2 regions of the Kribbella sp. NPDC003505 genome follow, and region 2 is predicted to be linked to the other one. Evidence: riboswitches for the same ligand, from Rfam matches in the RefSeq annotation. Region 2 holds a riboswitch; the other holds the start of a gene.
What was found. A riboswitch is a leader RNA that binds a small molecule or an ion and turns the genes downstream of it on or off. The one in region 2 is predicted to bind FMN.

Region 1: another riboswitch for FMN. It lies ahead of ribB (3,4-dihydroxy-2-butanone-4-phosphate synthase); the one in region 2 lies ahead of ribD (bifunctional diaminohydroxyphosphoribosylaminopyrimidine deaminase/5-amino-6-(5-phosphoribosylamino)uracil reductase RibD).

The regions. Positions count from the first base shown of each region.
Region 1 is NZ_JBEXNA010000004.1:64,007-70,392, reverse strand. Features, by position in the region: gene ABZX12_RS13905 (carbohydrate ABC transporter permease) at 1-359, shown strand, start outside; gene ABZX12_RS13900 (TIM barrel protein) at 399-1,394, shown strand; gene ABZX12_RS13895 (transketolase) at 1,391-2,314, shown strand; gene ABZX12_RS13890 (transketolase C-terminal domain-containing protein) at 2,311-3,279, shown strand; gene ribB (3,4-dihydroxy-2-butanone-4-phosphate synthase) at 3,263-3,877, opposite strand; FMN riboswitch at 3,963-4,096, opposite strand; gene ABZX12_RS13880 (DUF4038 domain-containing protein) at 4,144-5,661, shown strand; gene ABZX12_RS13875 (sugar-binding transcriptional regulator) at 5,692-6,386, shown strand, end outside.
Region 2 is NZ_JBEXNA010000010.1:278,036-284,421, reverse strand. Features, by position in the region: gene ABZX12_RS31120 (bifunctional 3,4-dihydroxy-2-butanone-4-phosphate synthase/GTP cyclohydrolase II) at 1-1,020, opposite strand, end outside; gene pnuC (nicotinamide riboside transporter PnuC) at 1,021-1,695, opposite strand; gene ABZX12_RS31110 (riboflavin synthase) at 1,692-2,318, opposite strand; gene ribD (bifunctional diaminohydroxyphosphoribosylaminopyrimidine deaminase/5-amino-6-(5-phosphoribosylamino)uracil reductase RibD) at 2,319-3,347, opposite strand; FMN riboswitch at 3,487-3,620, opposite strand; gene ABZX12_RS31100 (MFS transporter) at 3,678-4,889, opposite strand; gene ABZX12_RS31095 (protein kinase) at 4,938-6,230, opposite strand; gene ABZX12_RS31090 (VWA domain-containing protein) at 6,241-6,386, opposite strand, start outside.

The DNA of each region.
Region 1 (6,386 bases), on a different contig from region 2:
AGTCGTTCTTCCGGCAGCTCCCGGACGAGATCATCGAGGCCGCCCGGGTGGACGGTGCCGGTGACTGGCGGGTGTTCTTCACGATCATCCTGCCGCTGTCGGTGCCGGCCCTCGTCACGGTGGCGATCCTGGACGCGGTCGCGACCTGGAACGAGTTCCTGTTCGCGCTGATCCTGTTGAACTCCGACGCGCACAAGACCATCCCGGTCGGGCTGCTGAACTTCCAGGGCCAGTTCGCCAACAACAACACCGGCCTCGCGGCGGGCATCCTGATCGCCGTCGTGCCGATCCTCATCGCTTACACCCTCCTTCAGCGCTGGATCGTCGGCGGTCTCACCGCGGGCTCGCTGAAGGGCTGACACCGCCCCGCACCGCCCATGACAAGGAGAATCGAAACCATGACAGACATGCCGGTCTTCGGCGCGGGTATCTGGCACTTCGCCACCTACAAGGATCGTTACGCCACCGACGGGTACGGCGAGCCCGTCGGCCTGCTGGAGCAGATCGACCGCGCCGGCGCCGTCGGCGACCTGTCCGTCGTCGACCTGAACTGGCCGTTCGCCGGGTACGACGGGACGCTCGACGAGGTGAAGGCAGCGCTGCAGCGGAACAACCTGAAGGCGATCGCGATCACGCCGGAGATCTACACGAAGGACTTCGTCAAGGGGTCGTTCACGAACCCGGACCCGAAGGTCCGGCAGCAGGCGCTGGAGCTGTTGCACCAGGCAACCGAGCTGGCCAAGGGCCTGGGCTGCTCGTACGTGAAGCTGTGGCCGGGTCAGGACGGCTGGGACTACCCCTTCCAGGTGAACTACCACGACATCTGGAACCTCGCGCTGGACGGTCTCAAGGAGCTGGTGTCGGCGCATCCCGACATCAACTTCGTGATCGAGTACAAGCCGCGTGAGCCGCGGGTGAAGATCATCTTTCCGAGCGTCGCGCGCACGCTGCTCGGCATCGAGAAGATCGGCCTGCCGAACCTCGGCATCCTGCTCGACTTCGGCCATTCGCTGTACGGCCAGGAGACGCCGGCCGACGCGGCGCAGCTGGCGATCGACTACGGCCGGCTGTTCGCGATCGACGTCAACGACAACCTGCGCGGCTGGGACGACGACATGGTGGTCGGCTCGGTGCACCTGGTCGAGACGTTCGAGTTCTTCCACACGCTGCGCAAGAACAACTGGGAGGGCGTGTGGCAGCTCGACCAGTTCCCGTTCCGCGAGGACAGCGTGCAGGCCGCGAAGCAGGCGATCACCTTCCTGAAGGCGGTGCACCACGCGCTCGACGTCCTGGACGAGGAGGCGCTGGCGGCGGCGCAGGCGTCCCACGACGCCCTCGCCGCGCAGAAGCTGGTCCAGAAGGTCCTGCTGAGTTCGATGGCTGAGCAGGCATGAGCGATCGTATGACGCTGACAGTCGAGCACGCGACGCTGCCGGTGCTCGGGCGGCTGCCGATCCACAGCAGCCGCGCCGAGCAGATCGTGCACATCGCCGAGGCCGCCCAGCAGATCCGGATCCAGGACCTGAAGCTGGTCCACCACGCCGGCGCCGGGCACATCGGCGGCGACTTCTCCGCGATCGACATCCTGGCCACGCTGTACGGCGCCGTGCTCGACATCTCGCCCGACGCGGTCGACGACCCCGAGCGGGACCGCTTCATCCTCAGCAAGGGCCACGTCGCCGGCGCGCTCTACACGACGCTCGCCGCGTTCGGGTTCCTGCCGGTCGAGGAGCTGGCGACCTTCCTCAAGCCGCTGTCCGCGCTGAACGGGCACCCGAACCGGAACAAGGTCGCGGGCGTCGAGGCGAACACCGGTCCGCTCGGGCACGGCCTGCCGGTCGCGGTCGGTCATGCCCTCTCGGCCAAGCTCGACGTCTCGCTGCGGCGGACGTACGTGCTCGTCGGCGACGGCGAGCTGCAGGAGGGCTCGAACTGGGAGGCGATGATGGCGGCCTCGCAGTACCAGCTGGACCGGCTGACCGTGATCGTGGACCGGAACCGGCTGCAGCAAGGCGCGACCACCAAGGAGACCAACGACCTCGACCCGCTGCCGGAGAAGGCGGCCGCGTTCGGGTTCGCGGTGGTCGAGGTGAACGGCCACGACCACGGCGAGCTGCTCGACGTGCTGTCCGCCGTACCGTTCCGCCCGGGCAAGCCGACCTTCGTGATCGCCCACACGCACAAGGGCCACCCGATCTCGTTCATGAGCAACAACGTCGCCTGGCACCACCGGGTGCCGGACGCGGCGGAGTTCCAGCAGGCGCTGACCGAGCTGGAAGCTGTTGCTCCCGGATATGCCAAGGAGCCGGCATGACCGCCGTAGAAACCCCTTCCATCGCTGACCAGCCGCGGTACGACTGCCGGGACGCGTACGTCGAGACGCTCGCGGAGCTCGCCGAGGCCGATCACCGAATCGTGGGGGTGGTCAACGACTCCGTCGGGTCGAGCAAGCTGAACAGCTTCCGCAAGGCGTTCCCGGACCGGCTGATCAACGTCGGCATCGCCGAGCAGGACATGGTCGGGGTGGCGTCCGGGCTGGCGAACGGCGGCCGGATCCCGTTCGTGTCGGCGGCGTCCTGCTTTCTCACCGGGCGTGCGCTCGAGCAGATCAAGGCCGATGTCGCGTACTCGAACACCAACGTCAAGCTGTGCGGGATGAGCCCGGGTGTCGCGTACGGCGAGCTCGGCCCGACGCACCACTCGATCGAGGACATCGCCTGGCTGCGCGCGATCGACGGCCTGCGGATCGTCGTACCGGCGGATCCGGTCGAGACCGCGGCCGCGCTGCGCTGGGCGGCCGCGGCGCCCGGGCCGGTGTTCATCCGGGTCAGCCGGATGAGCGTGCCGAAGGTGTACGCCGACGACTACGAGTTCCGGCTCGGCAAGGCGATCACGGTCCGCGAAGGCAACGACGTGACCGTGATCAGCAACGGGACCGTGCTGTGGCGGGCGCTGGCCGCCGCGGAACGGCTCGCCGCGGAAGGGATCTCGGCGCGCGTGCTGTCGATGCCGACGGTGAAACCGCTGGACGTCGACGCCGTGGTCGCGGCCGCGCGGGAGACGGCCGGCATCGTGACCGCCGAGGAAGCGGTGCCGGGCGGCGGGCTCGGCGGCGCGGTCGCGGAGACCGTCGTCCAGCATCACCCGGTCCGGGTGTCGATCCTCGGTATCCCGGAGTTCGCACCGACGGGGTCGGCCGGCTACCTGCTCGACCGGTACGGCCTGTCCGCGGACGGCATCGCCGACGCCGCCCGCAAGCTGCTCAGGCCAGGTAGCTGACGAGATCCGCGATCGAGATCATCGCGAAGCCATGAGCGTCGGCGAAACCGCGCAGATCGGCGCCGGTCATCAGGGTGCCGTCGTCGTTCATGAGCTCGCCGATCACGCCGACCGGCGGCAGTCCGGCCAGCCGGACGAGTTCGACGGTGGCCTCGGTGTGACCGGGCCGCTGCCGGACTCCGCCGTCGACGGCGCGCAACGGCAGGATGTGGCCGGGCCGGATCAGGTCCGCGCGCTGCGCCGAGGGATCGGCCAGCACGCGGACGGTCCGCGCCCGGTCCGCGGCGGAGATGCCGGTGCCGACGCCGGTCGCCGCGTCGACGGACACGGTGTACGCCGTCCGCAGGCTGTCCTGGTTGTCCGGCACCATCAGCGGCAACTCGAGCCGGTCCAGGATCTCCGGCGCGGCGGGCGCGCAGACGTAGCCGCTGGTGTGGCGGACGAGCAGGGCCATCAACTCGGGGGTCGCGAGGCTCGCGGCGAAGGTCAGGTCGCCTTCGTTCTCGCGGTCCTCGTCGTCGACGACCACCACGGGTCGCCCGACGGCGAGCTCGGCGACGGCGCGCTCGATGGTGTCCAGGCTGGTGACGGTGTTCACGGTCGTTGTCCTCTCGGCAGTGCACGCAGAGCACTCCGGGGGGCAACGACAAGCCCACGCCCCCGTTTCCGAGGACGTGCGACTGCCACGTGCGTCTTCCCATCCGGACTTTCACCGTCGGTCCTGGAGTTCCACCAGGTCAACCGCTCCTCCTCGCGGAGTCACGGGTCGCGGACTGTCACCGCCGGCTCGGAATTTCACCGACCCCAGAGCACGTGTGTTCTTCTCGGCAACAGCCTAACGGCAATCAGCAGATCAGGAGTGTCATGTCCATCTCATCCGTCTGGCACCCGATCGAACTCCCGGCCACCGGCGACTGGGTCGAGTTCGAGCACGAGACCGGTCTGCGCCTGCGGCGCCCGACCTTCTGGGACGGCGCCGGCCCGGAACAGGTCCGCTCCGCGCGTGGTGGTGTGGGGCGGAAGGTTCGGTTCGCGGCGCCGCTGCCCGGCCGCTGGCGGTGGGCGGCCGGCGGCGGGTCCGCCGTTCCGCCCGAGGGCGGGGAGTTCGACGTGGCTCCCGCACCTGCCGGCGAGAGCAATCCGTTCTACTTGCACGGGTTCTGGCGGATGTCGCCCGGCGGGCGCAGTCTCGTGTATGCCGACGGGACACCGGCGGTCCTGGTCGCCGACACAGCATGGGCTCTGCCCTGGCGCGCTACCCCGGAGCAAGTGCGTGAGTATGCCCGGGACCGGCAGTCCAAGGGTTTCAACGCAGTGCTGCTGATGACCGTGCAGCCGGACATGCGGGCAGTCGGGCCGCGCGACCGCACCCAGGACGAAGGCTTCGACGTCGGATTCGAGGACCTCCCGGACGGCCACCTCAACCAGCTGAACGTCGAGTACTTCCAATACCTCGACCTGCTGCTGGAGATCCTCGTCGAGCACGGCATCGTTCCGGTGCTGCAGCCCGTGTTCCAGGGGTTCGGCTGGAAGGGGCTCGACGTCGCCGGCACCGTCGTACCGCCGGAGGAGTACGCCGCCTACTGCCGGTACCTCGTCGCGCGGTACGGCGCCCGGCCGGCGATCTACCTGGTCGGCGGCGACGGCTCCGGAGCCGAGCCGCAGACCGCGGCCGGCGGCGCCGAGGTACACGCGGTCGACTGTTACGAGCAGCCGACCGGCATCCACTACCGGCCGCACATCCGGGCGGCCGCCCATCAGGACGCCGAGTGGCTCGATTTCCAGTGGTGCCAGACCGGCCACACCGGCGAGCACGTCCCGGAGCGGGTCGCCGACATGTGGCGGAACCACCCGGTCAAGGCGGTCGCGAACGGCGAACCGACGTACGAGCACACCGGCCGGACCGGTGTGGCCGAGGGCTGGTGGCAGGGCCACGAGGCGTGGAGCAACCTGTGCGCGGGCGGGACGATGGGCGTCGTCTACGGCGCGGGCAGCCTGTGGCAGTGGCGGCTGCACAGCGAGGAGCCGGGGCACTCCGAGTTCTTCCTCGCCCCCGGCGCCGGCTGGCGGGAGGCGATCGGCTTCGAGGGATCGACGTACGTCGGGATGCTCGGCAAGATCCTGAACGGACTGCCGACGACCGACATGACGCCGGACTGGACTCGGGTGATCTCGGGCCGCGCCCTGAGCACCGTGGACGGCGGCCTGATCGTGTACCGCGAGAACGGCGGCCCGGTGATGGTGTTCGACGACACGGTCCCGCTGAACTACACGATCGTCGACCCGCGCGACGGCTCGGTCGTCGCGACCGGCCGGCGGGACACGCCGCGAAGTCCGCTGCCTGACGCCGGTGGCGCACCGCGGGTCTACATCTGCCTATAGTCCAGGTTGATCGTCTTGAAGGGGAGCGCCGTGAACAGCAACCGTGGTGTCCGCCAGCCCGGGCTGGACGAGCTGCGGCTGCTCGCGAAGGTGGCCCGGATGTACCACGAGAAGGGCATCCGGCAGCCGCAGATCGCCGCCGAGCTGAACCTGTCCCAGGCGCGCGTCTCCCGGATGCTGAAACAGGCCGTCGAGGTCGGCATCGTGCACACCGTGGTGACCATGCCGAGCGGCGTGCACAGCGACCTCGAGGACGAGCTGCAGGGCCGGTACGGGCTGCGGGACGCCGTGGTCGTCGACACCCTCGGCGTGGGCGACGACGTGCTGCCGGCGCTCGGCTCGGGCGCGGCGGCGTACCTGGACATGACGCTGACCGGCGGGCACGTGGTCGGCATCTCGTCGTGGAGCGAGACGCTGATCAGCGCCGTCGACCGGATGCCGCGCAAGAGCGTCCCGGTGGTCGACAAGGTGGTCCAGATCGTCGGCGGGCTGGGCGACGCCGCGGTGCAGATGCAGGCCACCCGGCTGACCGCGCGGTTCGCCGAGCTGACCGGCGGGATGCCGGTCTACCTGCCCGCTCCCGGGCTGGTCGGCACCCCCGCCGTCCGCCGGGCGATGATGAACGATGTGTCGGTTCGGGACGTTCTGGGCACGTGGGGACAGCTCACCGACGCCCTGGTCGGGATCGGCAGCCTCGAGCCTTCGCCGCTGCTGCAGCGCAGCGG
Region 2 (6,386 bases):
CGCCCCGGTGCCGTAGTCGCGCGCGTCGGCCGGCAATCCGAGGTCCAGGTTCGCGTCGACGGTGTCCCGCCCGGCGTCCTGCAACTCGTACGCCTGCAGCTTGTGCAGCAGCCCGATCCCGCGCCCTTCATGGCCGCGCAGATAAACGACGACACCACCCTCGGCAGCGACTTGCCGAAGCGCCTCGTCCAACTGCGGCCCGCAGTCGCACCGCAGCGAACCGAACACGTCGCCGGTCAGGCACTCCGAGTGCAGCCGCACCAGCGTCGGCCCGTCCCCGATCTCGCCGCGCACCAGGGCGAGCTGCTCCGACCCGTCCACGACGTTCCGGTAGCCGTGGGCAACGAAATCGCCGTACCGGGTCGGCAGCGTCGTCGTCGCGACCCGCTGGATCTGGGACTCGGTACGACGCCGGTACCGGATCAGGTCGTCGATCGACACCAGCACGAGCCCGTGCTCGTCGGCGAACTCCCGCAGTTCCGGACCGCGCTTCATGGTGCCGTCGTCGTTCACCATCTCCGAAATCACCGCGGCCGGCGTCAACCCGGCCAGCCGCGCCAGGTCGATGGACGCCTCGGTGTGCCCGGGCCGGACCAGTACGCCGCCTTCGCGTCCGCGCAGCGGGAACACGTGTCCCGGCTGCACCAGGTCGTACGGCTCCGAGGCGGAATCGGCCAGCACCCGGATCGTCCGCGCCCGGTCGGCGGCCGAGATTCCGGTGGAGATGCCGTCCCGCGCGTCGACGGAGATCGTGTACGCCGTCCGCATCCGCTCGCGGTTGTGCGGCGTCATCAGGGGGATCCCGAGCCGGTCGAGCTCCGCGCCCTCCATCGGCACGCACACCACACCGGAGCTGTACCGGATCAGGAACGCCAGCAGCTCGGGCGTCGCCTTGGACGCGGCGAAGATCAGGTCGCCCTCGTTCTCGCGGTCCTCGTCGTCGACGACGATCACCGGCCGCCCGGCACGGATCTCCTCGATCGCGTGCTCGATCGTGTCGAGCTTCAGCACGTCACCCATCTAACCCACCACCACCGGTTCAGGAGTCTGGATCCGCTCACGGTTCTGGATCTTCCACCACGACGCGAACCCGAGGACGCAGAAGAGGCCGTACACGATGTACATCGTCGCGGACGGGTAGAACTTGGCCTGCACCAGCAGCGGTACGCCGACCACGTCGACGGCGATCCAGATCAGCCAGAACTCGACGAAGCCGCGCGCCATCCCGTACGTCGCCAGGATCGAGCCGGTGAGGATCCACGCGTCCCACTGCGGGCCCCACGAGCCGAGCTCACGCAGCACGAAATACGAGATCGCGTACAGCACCACGGCGACACCGCCGAGCTCGAGCCGCTCGCGCGCGGTTGCCCAGCGCGGCTGCACAGCCTTGTCGGCGCCGTGGTGCCGGGTCTGGTACCAGCGGTACCACCCGTACAGGCTGACGAGCGCGAAGAACACCTGCCGGCCCGCCTGACCCCAGAGGTCCTTGTCCTGCGGGGTATCGAAGATCCCGCCGACGAAGACCGTGAACAGCAGCACGTTGCCGACGATGCCGACCGGCCACGCCGCGACCAGCCGGCGCATGCCGAACAGTGCGCTGGCCAGACCGAACACGTTGCCGACGATCTCCCGGACGAGCACGGGCGACCCGGCGATCGTCACCTGGGAGTGCAGCAGCCAGTCGATCGCGTTCACTTCTCGCCTCCGTTGTCCTGCCCGGCGCCCGCGGTCAGCAGCCGCTCGACGTACTTCGCGATCACGTCGACCTCGAGGTTGACGGTGTCGCCCACCTTGTTCGCGCCGAGCACGGTCAGCTCCAGCGTGGTCGGGATCAGGCTGACCCCGAACGTGCCGGTCGCGTCGTCGACGTCGGTCACGGTCAGCGACACGCCGTCGATCGCGATCGAGCCCTTCTCGGCGACGTACCGCAGGATCTCCGGGGACGTCGCGACCCGGACGTCCTCCCAGCGCTCCGCCGGGGTCCGGGAGGCGATCGTGCCGGTGCCGTCGACGTGGCCCTGGACGATGTGGCCGCCGAGCCGTTCGTGCGCGGCGACGGCCCGCTCGAGGTTGACCGGCGAGCCCTTCTCCAGACCGCCGAGGCTGGTCCGCTGCAGCGTCTCGCGCATGACGTCGGCGGTGAACAGGCCGCCGCCGTACTCCACCACCGTCAGGCAGCAGCCGTTGACCGCGATCGAGGCGCCGTGCGCGGCGTCCTCGGTCACCTTCGGACCGCGGATGGTGAGCCGCGCGGCGTCACCATCCAGCAGGTCCAGGGACTCGACCGTGCCGAGTTCTTCGATGATGCCGGTGAACATCTACTTTCCTCCCAGAGGAACCAGGGTCAGCCGGACGTCGTCGCCGAGGCGGGTGACGTCCGCTAGCTTGAACCGCCGCAGGTGGTCGATCGATTCCGCGCCGAGGTCGCCGACCGCGGCGTAGCCGGAGCCGAGCACGGCCGGGGCGACGTACGCGACGATCTGGTCGACCAGACCGGCGCGCAGGAACGCGGCGGCCAGCGTCGGGCCGCCTTCGAGCCAGAGATGCCGGATCTGCCGGTCGTCCAGCTGCCGGAGCACCTCGGCGGGATCGTGGGTCGGCAGCAGCAACGTCTCGGCGCGGTCGTTGCGGACGCGCGCGGTCGGCGGGATCTCGCGGTCACCGACGACCACCCGCAGCGGCTGCCGCGCCGCGGGGACGTCGTTCTCGTCGCGGACGGTCAGCTCAGGATCGTCGTTCAGCACCGTCTGGGTGCCGACGACGATCGCGTCGCACTCGGCCCGCAGCCGGTGGACGTCGGCCCGCGCGATCGGGCCGGTGATCCACTTGCTCGTCCCGTCCGGGGCCGCGGACCGCCCGTCCAGCGTCGTCGCGAACTTCCAGGTGACGAACGGGCGCCCGACCCGCACGCTGTGCAGCCAGACGTGGTTGACCGCCTCGGCCTCGTACCGCAGGACCCCTTGCTGGACCTCGATGTTCTTGGCCCGCAGCTTCTCGGCGCCGCCCGCGGCAGTCCGGTTCGGGTCGGGTACGGCGTACACGACGCGCGCGATCCCGGCCTCGATCAGGGCGTCCGCGCACGGACCGGTCCGGCCGGTGTGGTTGCACGGCTCGAGCGTGACGTACGCCGTACCACCGCGGGCGCGGGCGCCGGCCATCCGGAGCGCCTCGACCTCGGCGTGCGGGCCGCCGGCAACGGCATGGAAGCCCTCGCCCACCGGATGCCCGTCGCGGCCGGTGATCACACACCCGACCACCGGGTTGGGATGGGTGCTGCCGACACCCCTCGCAGCCAGCTCGACAGCACGCCTCATCCAGGCGATGTCGATCGGCGACGCGTCGTTCACTGCTCGGGCCCCTCGTCGTCACGGACGCACTCCGGGGCCTCCGGCCGGCACGTCCGCTCCGCCGCCCACCGGAAACCGCGTCGCGTGGGCCGTCACAGCCCACGCTCCGCGCCGTCGGGCGCCAGAGCGCACCCGTCGACCGCGTGCGCCTCCCATCCGGACTTTCACCGTCGGTCCTGGAATTCCACCAGGTCAACCGATCGCCGTACCGCAGCGACCGGGTCGCGGACTGTTACCGCCGGCTCGGAATTACACCGACCCCGGAGCACGCGAGTGGGTTCACTCGTGCTTCAAGTATGCCCTCTGCCGCAACCCGCACCACGACCCAGGTCACATCCTGGTCGACGCCGGCGGCACCAGCCGGCGGGTGAGGGCCAGCGCCGCACCGGCCAGCACGCAGCCGGCGGCCACCGCGAGGATCAGCGGCCGGTACCCGAACGCGCCGGCCACCCCGGCGCCGACGAGCGGCCCGACCGCCTTCGCGATCGTGGTCGGGGTGCCGAGCATCCCGGCGATGGTGCCGAAGCCGCTCGCGCCGTACCGGTCGAGCAGGATCGCCGGGGTCGCGATCGACGACACGCCGAACCCGAGGCCGAACAGCACCAGGCACCCGATCGCCCCGCCGACGTGCGCTCCGACCACGGGCAGCAGCGCGACCGCGACTCCCTGGACGACCAGGATCAGCGCCGTGATCGTCGCCATCGGCAACCACCGGGCGGACACGCTGGCCACCAGCCGCCCGGTCACCGACATCAGGCCGAGCAGCCCCGCCAGGCTCGCCGCCCGCGCCGGCGGGTGGCCCAGACTGACGAGGTAGAGGACCAGGTGGACGGCGATCACGGCCAGCGCCGCGCTGTGTACGACGAATGCGCCGCCGAGCAGCCAGAACCCAGGATCGCGCAGGACCCTGGCCGGTGACTTCGGGTGCCGCATGGTGGCCGGCCGTGGCGCTTGCCGCGGTACGGCGAGGTAGTGCAGCGGGACTGTGGTGACGGCGAGAATGCCGGCCAGGACGACGAGGGCGGAGCGCCAGCCGAGGCTGTGGGCGAGGTAACCGGTGAGCGGGATGAAGATCGAGCTGGCCAGTCCGCCGACCATCGTGATCGTGAGGATCGAATTCGTCCGGGCGGTCGGGGCCGCGACGGCGACCACGACGGCGAAGGCGGGCGGATAGAGGACCATCGCGCAGGCGACGCCGATCAGGACGAAGACGGCGTACAGCTGAACGGTGTTGTGGACCTGCGACCAGCCGAGGACGGCGGCCGCGGCCAGGGCCGAGCCGGACGTCATCAGACCGCGCCCGCCCCGGACGTCCAGCCGTCGACCGACGGGGATCGAGATGAGGCCGCTGACCAGCACGGCGATCGTGGAGGCGCCGACCGCGGTGGTGGTGGAGATGGACAGCTCGTGGCTCATCGGGCCGACGAGGGCGCTGAACGCGTACGTGAGCACGCCGTACCCGACGGTCGTCGTGATCGCCAGCGCGGCGATCAGAAACCGCAGCCGACCCGTCGTCGGCGCGGTGACCACTGACGGATCCATCACCAGAAGTCTTCCACGCCACACGCCCCAGGTCCGGCGAATTACCGCTCAGCGAAAGAGCAGCCAGCCGGCCGTCCCCAACAACCCGATCCCCCCAGCCAAACAAGCCACAGCCACCACCCACAACACCCGACCCCGCCCGGACGACCCGGACGGCGCAATCTGCCCAACGAGCGTGACCTGCCCAACCGGCATGCCCCGCAGGGACGGCGCGGCCTGTCCAGTCGGCCCAACCTGCCCAATCGCCGGACTCTGGCCGGACGGCGCGCCCTGCCCGACCGGCGCAACCTGCCCAACCGGCACACCCCGCGAGGACGGCGAGGACGGCGAGGACGGCGCGGACGGCCCAACCAGCCCGACCGGCCCAACCGGCGTCCCCCGACCAACCGGCGCCGCCTGCCCGGTCGGCATGGCCTGACCGGCCGGTGCGGTCTGGTCTGCCGGTGTGGTCTGGCCTGCCGGTGTGCGGGTGGCCGAGGTTGGCTGGTCGGGTGGTGGGGTGGGGGCCCAGTTGGGTGGGAGTGGTGGGAGTTGGTCGAAGACCTCTGGGGCGTCGGGGGTGTGGGCCCAGGGATCGGTGCCTGGTGATGGGAGGGTGCCGGTTTCGGCGAGGAGGCGGCCGGCTGCGGCGGCGGAGGCGGGCCGGTCGGACGGGTCGGTCGCCGTGAGGGTGCTGATGAAGGTGCCCAAGGGCCCGCCGAGCTCCGGGAGGGGGCCGGTCGCGCCGGGGCGCTCGCCGGTGAGGAGTTCGACGGCGACGGCGCCGACGGCGTACAGGTCCTGGCGCGGGTCGGGGTCCGCACCCGTGAGCTGCTCGGGTGCGAGGTAGCCGGGCGTCCCGAGGACCGTGCTGTGGCGGGTCATCCGGGGCTCGTCGAGCAGACCGGCGACGCCGAAGTCCGACAGGCGCAGGTGCGGCCGCCCCGTCCCGGTGACGTCGAGCAGCAGGTTGGCCGGTTTCACGTCCCGGTGCACGACGCGGGCGGCATGGACCGCGGACAGCGCGTGCAGCAGCTGATCCAGCAGGACGGCTACGTACGCCGGGGGCAGCGGGCCGTGGTCGCCGAGGAGGGTCGCCACCGAACCGCCGCGCACCAGGTCCATCGCGAACACGACCCGGTCGTCGTCCGCGGCCCACCCGTGCGGAGCGACCACGTGCGGATGCTCGATCCGCAGCGACTGCTCCCGGACGAATCGCAGCAGCGTCGCCGCATCGTGCTGGCCGAGAACCTTCGCCGCGACGAAGGTCGCCCGGCGGAGATCCCATGCCCGCCAGACCGAGCCCATCCCGCCCGTCCCGATCAGGTCGATCAGCCGATACCGGCCCGCAAACGCCTCCACCGCCCAGAACTTACCGCCGCAGCCGGACCACCAGCAGCACGCCGACCATCAGGAGCAGCAGGCCCCCACCGCCCAAGCCCGCCACCAGCGCGACCGGCGGACCGGCGTCGCCGTCGACGCGCCCCTGCACCGGACCGCTCGCCTGGTTGGGCTGAC